Regions from separate parts of the Ectobacillus polymachus genome, predicted to be linked through region 2. Evidence: riboswitches for the same ligand, from Rfam matches in the RefSeq annotation. Region 2 holds a riboswitch; each other region holds the start of a gene.
What was found. Region 2 has a riboswitch for cobalamin ahead of ACM5BR_RS05020 (DUF4430 domain-containing protein). Riboswitches for the same ligand answer to the same signal wherever they lie in the genome.
Positions count from the first base shown of each region.

Region 1: it holds a riboswitch for cobalamin, as region 2 does, so the genes downstream of both, ACM5BR_RS15030 ((2Fe-2S) ferredoxin domain-containing protein) here and ACM5BR_RS05020 (DUF4430 domain-containing protein) in region 2, are expected to answer to the same signal.
Region 3: it holds a riboswitch for cobalamin, as region 2 does, so the genes downstream of both, cbiQ (cobalt ECF transporter T component CbiQ) here and ACM5BR_RS05020 (DUF4430 domain-containing protein) in region 2, are expected to answer to the same signal.

Region 1 is NZ_JBLREB010000003.1:208,364-212,079, forward strand. Features, by position in the region: gene bluB (5,6-dimethylbenzimidazole synthase) at 1-456, shown strand, start outside; cobalamin riboswitch at 523-701, shown strand; cobalamin riboswitch at 846-1,035, shown strand; gene ACM5BR_RS15030 ((2Fe-2S) ferredoxin domain-containing protein) at 1,143-1,520, shown strand; gene cobJ (precorrin-3B C(17)-methyltransferase) at 1,565-3,142, shown strand; gene ACM5BR_RS15040 (sirohydrochlorin chelatase) at 3,163-3,716, shown strand, end outside.
Region 2 is NZ_JBLREB010000001.1:974,513-978,228, forward strand. Features, by position in the region: gene ACM5BR_RS05015 (DUF4430 domain-containing protein) at 1-11, opposite strand, end outside; gene ACM5BR_RS05020 (DUF4430 domain-containing protein) at 60-1,739, opposite strand; cobalamin riboswitch at 1,863-2,048, opposite strand; gene ybaK (Cys-tRNA(Pro) deacylase) at 2,243-2,728, shown strand; gene ablB (putative beta-lysine N-acetyltransferase) at 2,769-3,596, opposite strand; gene ACM5BR_RS05035 (EAL domain-containing protein) at 3,707-3,716, opposite strand, start outside.
Region 3 is NZ_JBLREB010000001.1:1,873-5,588, reverse strand. Features, by position in the region: gene ACM5BR_RS00030 (energy-coupling factor ABC transporter permease) at 1-465, opposite strand, end outside; gene ACM5BR_RS00025 (energy-coupling factor ABC transporter ATP-binding protein) at 585-1,436, opposite strand; gene cbiQ (cobalt ECF transporter T component CbiQ) at 1,449-2,342, opposite strand; cobalamin riboswitch at 2,489-2,671, opposite strand; gene ACM5BR_RS00015 (DHA2 family efflux MFS transporter permease subunit) at 2,846-3,716, opposite strand, start outside.

The DNA.
Region 1 (3,716 bases), on a different contig from region 2:
AAAGCGCTTTCTATTCACTATGAAGAAGAACGGGCGGCTAAGTTTTTATCCTTAAAAGTAGAGGGAATTCAACAAGCGCCGCTGACGATTTGTGTCACATGTGATCCAACGAGAGGCGGCTCTCATGTGCTAGGGAGAAATTCCATTCCAGAAACAGATGTTTTATCAACGGCATGTGCGATTCAAAATATGTGGTTAGCTTCATGTGCAGAAGGATTGGCTTTGGGCTGGGTTAGCTTTTATAAGAAAAATGATGTACGCGATATTTTGCATATTCCGCCTCATATTGATCCGGTTGCCTTGCTTTCCATTGGGTACACAGATGACTATCCTACGGCTCCTATTTTAGAGACGGCCAATTGGGAAAAACGCCGTTCCCTTGAAAATTTAATTTTTCATGAAACGTGGGGGAATGGTATCGAATTAGAAGCAGCTGCAAAAAATGTTGAAAAGTAAAACAAATTACGATATCATGAACACTATAAGTAAGAAATAGTTTTATAATTCTATATTTTCTATATTTTTCTAGCAATAAATTAAGATGCCGCAAAAGGCTTAATAGGGAATCCGTATAAGAAACGGAACTGCCCCCGCAACTGTATGTGTAGACGAAATAGGTGAACCACTGTAAAGGAATACGGGAAGGACCTAAAGTAGAGAGAAACACGAGTCAGGAGACCTATCTTAATTTCGTAAGTTTCAAATTCTTCGGGGATTGAGAAGGTGAAGTGTCAGCAGCAAAAGGTCTATATACCTTTTTCCTTTTTATGCTTTCGTTTCCCACTTAAGGTCCCCTTGAGTGGCTTTTTTGTTTTGAAGGAAAAAATGAAGAGATGAATAATAAAATAGAATGATAGAAATAAGGTACATAGCTAGGTATAAGCTGTGTTTAAAAGGGAAGATGGTGAAAATCCATCACGGTACCCGCCACTGTAATGGGGAGTTTCATTGTATATGTCACTGAGCCGATGCTTGGGAAGACATAATGAAATGACGAACCTAAGTCAGGAGACCTGCCTTGTTTTGCATGCTTTCTGGAACCTACGGGATATGGGTGAAAGTGCTGACTGAATGCTCATGTATTTATTCGCACCCCTATCTGTAGATAGGGGTGTTTTTTATACACAGAAAGGGAGTGCAAGATGACGACTTGGAACTTAACAGGAACAAAGCATCACGTATTAATTTGTAATGGAAGCAGTTGTATGAGAAAGGGAGGAGAGGAAGTAACACAAGCAATTCGTGAGGAGATCACGAATGTACAGGCTGACGCAAGTATACATACGACAAGAACGAGGTGCAATGGAAGATGCAAGGATGCTCCTATTGTCATCGCGTACCCGCAAGGAACGTGGTACAAGGAAGTAAATAAAGAGAGTGCTTGCAGTATTGTCCATCATTTAATAAAGGGCACTACGAAAGAGGAAGCAGTCCTCTACCACTATGAAGATGGTGGTTTTGCAGCACCTGCCCATTCCACGAGTGAGGATGGGATAGTAAAGGTGCCTAACTTGAAATAGACAACATTTGGCATTTCGATATATGGGAAAGGTGGCGCATAAAAGTGACAGGAAAAGTAGCAATTATCGGATTTGGCCCGGGTAGCTTTGACCATATTACGCACCGGGCAAAGGAAGCCATAGAAGAATGTGACATGATCATAGGATACAAAACCTATGTCGACTTGATTGAAGGATTAGTAAAAGGACAAACCATCATTAGCACAGGTATGACTGAAGAAGTAAGCAGAGCGCAGGAAGCCGTAAAACAGGCAGAACAAGGTAAAAACGTCGGAGTCATTTCCAGCGGAGATGCTGGTGTATACGGGATGGCTGGGCTTATTTATGAAGTGCTGCTGAATAAAGACTGGCACAAGGAAACGGGAGTAGAGGTAGAAATTATTCCAGGGATCTCCGCTATTAACTCCTGTGCTTCTTTATTAGGAGCTCCTATTATGCATGATGCGTGCACGATCAGTCTAAGTGATCATTTAACGCCGTGGAGTTTAATTGAGAAACGAATTGATGCAGCAGCCGGGGCTGATTTTGTCATTGCTTTTTATAATCCAAAAAGCGGTAGAAGAACGAGACAAATTGAAGAGGCGCAAAGAATTTTATTGCAATATCGTTCTCCTAATACCCCGGTTGGATTAGTGAAAAGTGCTTACCGAGATCGGCAGCATGTAGTTATTACGAATCTTGCAGATATGCTGAATCACGATATTGGGATGCTGACCACTGTTATCGTCGGAAATTCATCGACGTTCGTTTACGATGATTTGATGATAACGCCGCGCGGCTATCAACGAAAATATACGCTAGATAAGACGGAGCAACGACTTGCACCGCATCAGCGCTTACAGAAGGAAGCAGAGCCATGGTCACTTGATCAGGGTACATCTAAGCCTTCAGCAAGAGAACTGGCTGAAGAGGCATTACAGGCTATTACGGGAAAAACAGAGGATAGTGCTACTAGAATGCAGCAGCCAATCTCATCCATATTCGAGCTTGCCGTAAGTCCTGGTGTTGCCAATAAGAAATTTACAGCTGAGCAGATGCTGACGCTTGCTAATCTTATATCAGACAAAGGAACGATGGAATATACACCGGATCATGCGATCAAGCTTGCGATTCCAACTGATAATCCGGATACCATAATCGATACTTTGCAGGAGGCGGGTTTTTTACTTTCCCCTATAGGTGATGTGTTGACGGTAAAAGCATGTGATTTTTGCGATAGCGAGAAAACAGATGGCATTCCTTATGCAGAGGAGATTCAGCAAAAATTAGGAGGTCTTGAACTGCCTAAAGAGCTGAAGATTGGGTTTAACGGTTGTGGTATGGCGTGCTACGGTGCAGTAAAAGAAGATATTGGCATTGTATACCGCAAAGGAGCATTCGATTTATTTTTAGGTGCAAAAACAGCGGGACGGAATGCACATTCAGGTCAAATCGTTGCAGAAGGAATTCCGCCTGACAAAATTGTCGGTATCGTTGAAGCAATCGTCCAGGAATATAAGGAAAAAGGATATCCAAACGAACGCTTTTACAAATTCTTTAAGCGCGTCAAGAATGTACAAGGCTTCGAGTACCAGGATATAACGCCGAATTTGAAAATAGAAGAACCAGTATGCGGAGAGTAGCAAAATAAGGGGGAAGACGCGTGAAAGCGATTTTATTTGTAGGGCATGGGAGTAAAGATCCAGAAGGAAACAGTCAAGTACTGCAGTTTATCGAAAATATGAAGCCAGAATGGGATCCATCTCTTTTATTAGAAGCATGTTTTTTAGAGTTTGAAAAACCGACAGTCAGTCAAGGAATTGATAACTGTGTAACAAAAGGTGCGAATGAAGTCATCGTCATTCCAATCATGCTTTTGCCAGCTGGACATTCGAAAATACATATACCAGCGGCTATTGATGAGGCAAAACAAAAGTATCCGCATGTAACATTTACATATGGCAAACCAATCGGTGTCCATGAACAAATTTTCGAGATTTTGAAAACGAGATTAGAAGAAATCGGTGAGAATCCAGCTGAGCCATCAATGGATACTGGTATTCTCCTGTTAGGACGCGGCGGAAGCGATCCTGATGCAAACAGCGATTTATACAAGATTGCAAGATTACTATGGGAGAAAACAAACTATAAACTAGTAGAACCTGCCTTCATGGGTGTAACGGATCCACTTGTAGAGGAAGGGGTGGAACGCCTTAT
Region 2 (3,716 bases):
ACATATTTCATGTGTTCACGTCCTTTCAAAAAGGGTAGGAGCAAAAAGCCCCTACCAATCTATCTCATCACTTTATTTCTTAAAGCTAACATTGCCCCGCTGATAAAGATTAATCCAACAATGATAGAACCCCAAAAATCATTTCCGATTAATCCTGTATCAGGTAATTTTTTATTTGGTTGGTTATTAACTGGAGTCTGTCCCTGTTGTGACTGTACGGATTCATTATTTCCCTTTGAATCAGCTTGTTGCCCTTGCTGTTGCTGTACTTGCTGTACCTCTTGCTGTCCTTGCTTTTGCTCTATCTGCTGACCATCCGAAGATTTTGGCTGATCAGTAGATGATGAAGGATTATTCCCTGGGTTACTTGGCGTAGTAGGTGCGGTTGTCCAGTGAAAAATAGACCCTTTTCCATCAAGAAAATATTTATATTGAACAAGTGCATAGAATGCTTGATCAAATGACATGCTATTATTTGCAGTATCACTAGATACCCATTTAAATCCACCATCAGACAACTGGAAGGTAATTAAATTTTGTAATGCAGAATTTGTTTTAGTAAAGTCTGATCCATTTGGATCGATTCCGAGCATCGAAAGTGCAGTTACAACAACAGCTGCACTGTTGGAATTCTCATTATTAAAAGATTGAAATCCGCCATCAGGCAATTGCATTCCTTTTAATAGATCCACAGCTGGCTTAATAGCATTCGCAACATCTGGATTATCCTTATGAGAAGCTAATGCCATTAATACCATTGCATTCGTATCGGGATCATCTGCCCATTTTCCAGGAGTAACTTGGGCTTTTAATATAGCAGAAATTAGCTTATCTTGGTTCCATAACGCATCGTTTGGAATCGTATAATCATTGCTATCTAACGCAAGAAGAGCATACGCATAGGAATAAATATCACCAATACTTGCATCATTATAAAGCTTTGAAACTAAGTTTTGGCCGGCAATATTCGTTGCATCACCGCCTACAGCATTTATAGCCAATATTGTACTTGCTAAATATGTACCTTTTAAACGACCGCTTGTTTGCACCCGGTCAGTTAACTGCTGTAAGTAACTGTTTTTCATTTCACTAGATACATCATTCTTCGCACGAGTGAGCGCAATAGCTTGCCAGTCTGATTGAATTCCATTGTTTAAGGTAAATGTGATTGCTTTATTCAACGCCTCATCAAAAGAAGATGGAACAACAGATTGACCTGGGTCTTTCGTCGGTGCTTGCGTAGATGAATCTGAAGAACCTGATGATGATTGGTTTGTACATCCTCCAAACGCCTTTATACTGTCATTTACCGATTGCTTTTGTAAATCATTTCCCCAGTCAAGCGTATAACGATAGGCAATTACATCATTATTCTTTACTAGGTAATCAGATGCACCAACTTGTGCAGATTTCCCATTAATTTCATACAGCCAACCACTTTGTTGCCCGTCATCAAATTCTTTTAACCCATCAATCCCAGTTACATACGGCTTCCCATCAAAGGAACTAGCTGTTGCTGTTACTTTATCACCAAGCGCTTTCTTCAGCATATCGTATGCGTTTTCATTTGGATCAATATTCACAACTGTAGGACATAGAATCACCTTTTTCTGTGAATCGCCCACTACAATCAAAGTAGCTTGATTCCCTTCAGCGAATGCTAACGTACCTCCATTTGTAAATGATAACAGAACCATGAAAACTATCATCAAACACAATGAAATTTTCTTTTTTAACATTTTTCTCCATTTCCCCCCTTACCTATTATCTACGCAAAAAACGCCCTTCCATTAGGAAGGGCGTGCGTATACGTCTTCTTTCAATCATCCGTCTACACAACAACACCTAATTCCTCGTAGGTTTGTTTGTGAATACTATCGGCAGGTCTCCTGACTTGTGAGTCGTTAAAATCGTGCGCCTTCCCAATAACCAGTGGCATGTTGCACGAGTTCTCTTCACTTACAGTGGCGGGACCGTGTCGGATTTTCACCGACTTCCCTTTTAAACATAATGAAATGTCATTATATACCAATAGTTCTAGTTTAAATTCTATGTAATTTTACTACAAATTTCAATATTTGTCGATAATATTGTAAGATTTTGAAAGAAACCTAGTTACATATTAACCCAATTTCTCTACAATAAATGTCGATGCACAATAGAAACAAAAAATAAACTTTCGTACATGCCTTTCTCCCCCCTTAATTTTTTGTATACTAGTATAAGAAAGGAGCTGTGTCATTTGGCTAATAAAACGATTGCTAGTAGGATTTTGGATCGAAACCATATTTCCTATAGCTTACACGAATACGAATGGGATGAAGAACATTTAAACGCTGAGCATGTTGCAGACCAAGTCGAATTATCACTTGAACAAGTATTTAAAACACTCGTACTTCGAGGGGACAAAACAGGGATCATCATGGCTTGTATCCCTTCACATACAGAATTACGTTTAAAAGCGTTAGCTGCAGTTAGCGGGAATAAAAAAGTTGAAATGGTGCATGTAAAAGAAATCCAAGCACTTACTGGTTATATCCGCGGCGGCGTTTCTCCTCTTGGGGTGAAGAAAAATTATCCGCTTTACCTTGATAAAACATCAGAAAATTTGAATCCCATTAGTATTAGTGCTGGTAAACGAGGATTACAAATTTTCATAAGTGGAGCGGATTTAATGAAAGTAACAAACGCAATTCCCTGTTCCATTACAGAAAAAGATGCAGAATAACCTGCATCTTTTTTTATACCATCTATTGAACATCATCCAGTTAGATTGACAAATCTTTTACCCAAACATTCATATCCTCAAGCTTGTCATAAATATAACAATTGTTTGTAAGTCTTCCTTGATATTGATAGCCTAATTGTTGAAAGGTAGCGTTTATTCCATAGGATAAAGAACGTGCAATCGAGAAGATACAGAAAATTGATTTATGTACAAGCTCCTCTTCAAGGCTTTTTACTAAAGCTTTCATCAACCCTTGCTTACGATGCTCTTGTAAAGTAGCACAATTTGTAATTTCGGCATTCCGTTGCAATGAATTTATTTCAGCTGAGGCAGTGCTTACGATGACTCCATCCTTCTCCACTACAAAGTAATCCGTGTCACTCGTCATCGTTTTTCGTATATAATTCACATCGTGTAAGGGGGTAGGATAAATTTGAAAAACAGTTCTGTATAGACTAGCTAGCTCATCGCAGTCTGCTGTAGTCGCTTTTCTTACTTTATAATCTAGCGGAATCGAACCGTCTACCGTACATACCAGTTGCCGAACAGAAGCTAGAATCTCTTCTTCCTTCAACCAATAATTACTATTTCGTCTATCATTCGTACGATATTTTGCTAAATAATATCCATCGCTACCTAGAAAATAACCAGGTATAATCGCCTCAATCATATACCCTACACGTAAAAAGGAAAGTAATTGCTCCTTTCTTACTTGAAGGATTTGTTTTGTAGCTTGGATTTCCATCGTGAGTTTATCTACAACCTCTACCAATGTATTTCCATTTCCACTATACGTATCAATACGTACGCGTTCATTATAGTAATCGATAACTCCTTCATAGATAACATCCTGTTCTTTCACTTTCATATATTCATAATATGGCTTTACTTTCACGATTCGTAACACCATCCACGTAGTATAGTATCATTACATAAAACCGTATTCCTCTTCATACGAAAAAGAATATGGTTTCTATCTTACAATTGA
Region 3 (3,716 bases), 970 kb from region 2:
TACGCAATATGTAAAAAGGTCCCCGATTGAAGCTGCAAGAAAAATACTTACATTCTTACTTACTTTCAGTCTCTTGCATAATATATAAATCCCATAAGAAAGTAGAGGCCCTGCAATGGCCATAGAAAAAGTATTTGCACCAAGAGTAGTCAGTCCGCCATGTGCAAGCAGAACTGCTTGGAATAAAAGTACGATAATACCCAATATACTCACCGGTACAGGTCCGAATAAAATTGCGGCAAGTCCGGTACCCGTCATATGTGAACAACTTCCTGTTACGGATGGAATCTTTAAAGATGATAGTACGAAAATAAATGCGCCTGCCATAGCAAGCATAGTAATAGATTTACGATTCTTATCCAATGTTCTCTTTATTGATAAGTATCCAGCCACTAAAAATGGTATACAGAGAACTCCCCAAGCAATACAGAACTTTGGTGGAAGATATCCTTCCATGATGTGCATTGCATTTGTCACTGGGGTTATTGCAAAGACTAATGCAAAAACTGTAACAAAAGTGATAATTTTCTTTTCTTTCTGATTCAATTTCTTTTTCCCCTTTTCCCTTTTAAATTTATATTTATCTAAACTAAACCCCTAGAAGTAAACTGTTCCTCAAGCATTTCCTTGAATTCATGAACGCTTTTGGGATAATACTTTATATCCTCCAGCAGATTTTTATGTACAAATAACTCATAAATTTCAAACAAGGTTGGCTGTTTTAAATTTGCCTGTTTTAGGATTTCCGTATCCTGAAAAATTTCAAGCGGTCTTCCATCTGCAATAATTTTTCCCTTACAAAATACAAGAACTCTCTCAGCCCATCTGTATGCGAAATCCACATCATGGGTTGAAATCATCATTGTCTTGCCCTCTGAGCTAAGCTTTGCTAAAACTTCTTCTAACATCTGTGCATTTAAAGGATCAAGTGCTGCTGTTGGTTCATCAAAGATAATGATTTCAGATTTCATAGCAATGATATCCGCAATAGTAACACGCTTTTTTTCACCGCCACTCAAATAGTGAGGCGGACGATCCTTAAAATCCGATATGTTCATATATGCCAGTGCTTCCTCAACACGTCTTATCACTTCCTCTTTGGGAAGCTTTAAATTCATAGGGCCAAACCCAACTTCTGCCCTGACCGAAGATGCTATAATTTGATTATCTGCATCTTGAAATACAATACCTATATTTTTTCGAAGCTCGTTTACATTTTTTTTATTTATAATTGTACCCCGATAAATAACGTTTCCCGCCTCCGGTGTATAGACACCGTTTATATTCAAGAAAAATGTGGACTTTCCTGACCCATTGGTACCCAGTACAGCTATTTTCTCACCTTCATATATATCCACACTTACACCGTTCAGCGCAGGATTTCCATTTCCATAGACGTAATACAGATCTTCGATTTTTAATATTGGATCTTCCATAATAGCCCCTTTCTATCTTGTAAAGCCCCAGAGCAGAATTAAAAATAATACGAATGCTACTGCTGTGGCAATCTGTTTTGTCTCAACCTTTTTATCTTCCTCCAAAAAAATAAGCTCTCCATCGAAACATCTGGCCTCCATGGCATCATAATATGCATTAGCCCTTTTCAAAGAAATTATCAGCATATTGCTAGCAATATTTCCAAAGGTAAAATAGGAAGTTTTCATATCACAGTACCCTTGACGAGACTCTGCAGAATTTTTCATTTTAATAAAGACATCCATTAAGATGAAAATATAACGGTAAATCATATTCATCAGTTCTATAATAATCTTTGGTATATGTGCTTTGTGAAGCACATATATAATCTCTGATGATGGAGTTGACAGTGCCATCATCTGCAAGGCACTGATAGCTGCAAACACTTTCAAGATTAAAAAAACCGCTTCCATAAGCTTTGCCTGAGAAGTATACATATAATAGAAACCAAGATATAAGTTATACTGTCCCATAGGCTGCCTTGAAAAATCAATGGCAATGGTAAAAGTGGCTAGAAGGATAAAACCTATTTGAATCAGGAGTATTGGCATATATTTATGTATGGGAAGCTCGCCTTTTATAATTGTTATATAGGCCATTGCAAGGATGACTGCCACAGATACATATGGGTTGTTCAATACAATACACAAAATCAGTGTCAGCACAGAAAGAGATACTTTAAAAGTAGGATTCCAGTGTCTGATTTTAGACATATAAGCATAATAATCAATTGAAAACCCTTCGCCGTGGTTGTGTCCCATTCTATGGCGATGGCGATGTTCCCCATCCCTACACTTCTTATTTTTCAATATAAGATAAATTATGGAAGTTAAAATCACAATACATAACATAATAATTATTCCCATGTTGCACCTCCCTTCAATTTTTATCCCATGCAAATAAAAAATCCTTTTAACTGAAGTGTTAAAAGGATTTCATGATAAAATATGCCTATTCTATGAAATAAGCAAATTAATCTTCATTATAATGCCTTCCCTATCACTCGTAGAGGTTACAGAGCAAAATATAGGCAGGTCTTCTGACTCAAGAATCATTATTTAAGTACGCCTTCCCTGTATGCAAGTGGCATATTGTACTTAAATTCATCTAATACAGCTACGGGATAGTTCAGGAATGTCACCTGATTCCCTTTTAATTAATCAAAACTGATTAAACCTATATCCTATTATTAAATTTTATTGTTCTTGTCACGAACGCTTCTATTTATAAAATATAACATGATTACTATAATTATAGAACAACATTTGATTAATTATTCAGAATTAAATGTTTCTATTAAAAAGTGGATAAAAGCAAAAAAGAAGCTAACTACCTAAAAGATAGCTAACTTCTTCGTAAGTTTCTCCCCTTATCCCCTGTTCGGCTTATTGCCTGGGGGAAGGAAAATGGATAATACAAGTGCTACTCCTGCTAAAATTGCAGCGATTAAAAATGCGTCATTAATACCGTTTACCGAGGAAACCTTCATAACTTGACCGTATAGTGCCGCCGTGCCGAGTGACGAGCCCGTTTGCGGTGATACATTTGCTACGGCTGCAATGCTCTGACCCATCTGCGTAATATTCTGGTTCATAATTGGATTCGTCGATGTAATCGCACTTGCATAGTCTGCCGCATGGAACGTTGTTTGTCTCGTCATGAATGTAACAAGGATCGCTGTCCCAATCGAACCAGCTATTGAGCGAAGTGTATTTTGCGATGCTGTCCCATGTGAAATCTGCTTCAATGGTAATGCGTTCATTCCTGCTGTCATAATTGGCATCGAGATAAACGCCATCCCGAAGGAGCGCATGATGTAAATTCCGACAATCGTAGCATAAGGGGTATCCAGCGTAAGCTTAGATAGCTCATACGTACCGAATGTCATCAAAATTAATCCAAAAATCGCAAGTGGACGAATACCATAGCGATCAAATAGCTTTCCAGCAAATGGTCCCATTAGTCCCATAATTAATGATCCTGGCAACAGTAGCAATCCGGAATCAAGCGGTGAAAAGCCGCGAATGTTCTGTAGGTATACAGGCAACAGAATCATACCGCCATACAGTGCCATCGTAATAATGAAATTGATGATAATCGTAAAGGAGAAAGCTGGAATCTTGAAAATGGTTAAATCCAAGAGCTTTGTTTCTGCCTTGAGCTCCCACCAAACGAAGACAATAAGACCAATCACTCCAATTGCGAGCATGGCATCGACTTCTGTGCTGTCCCATCCTTTA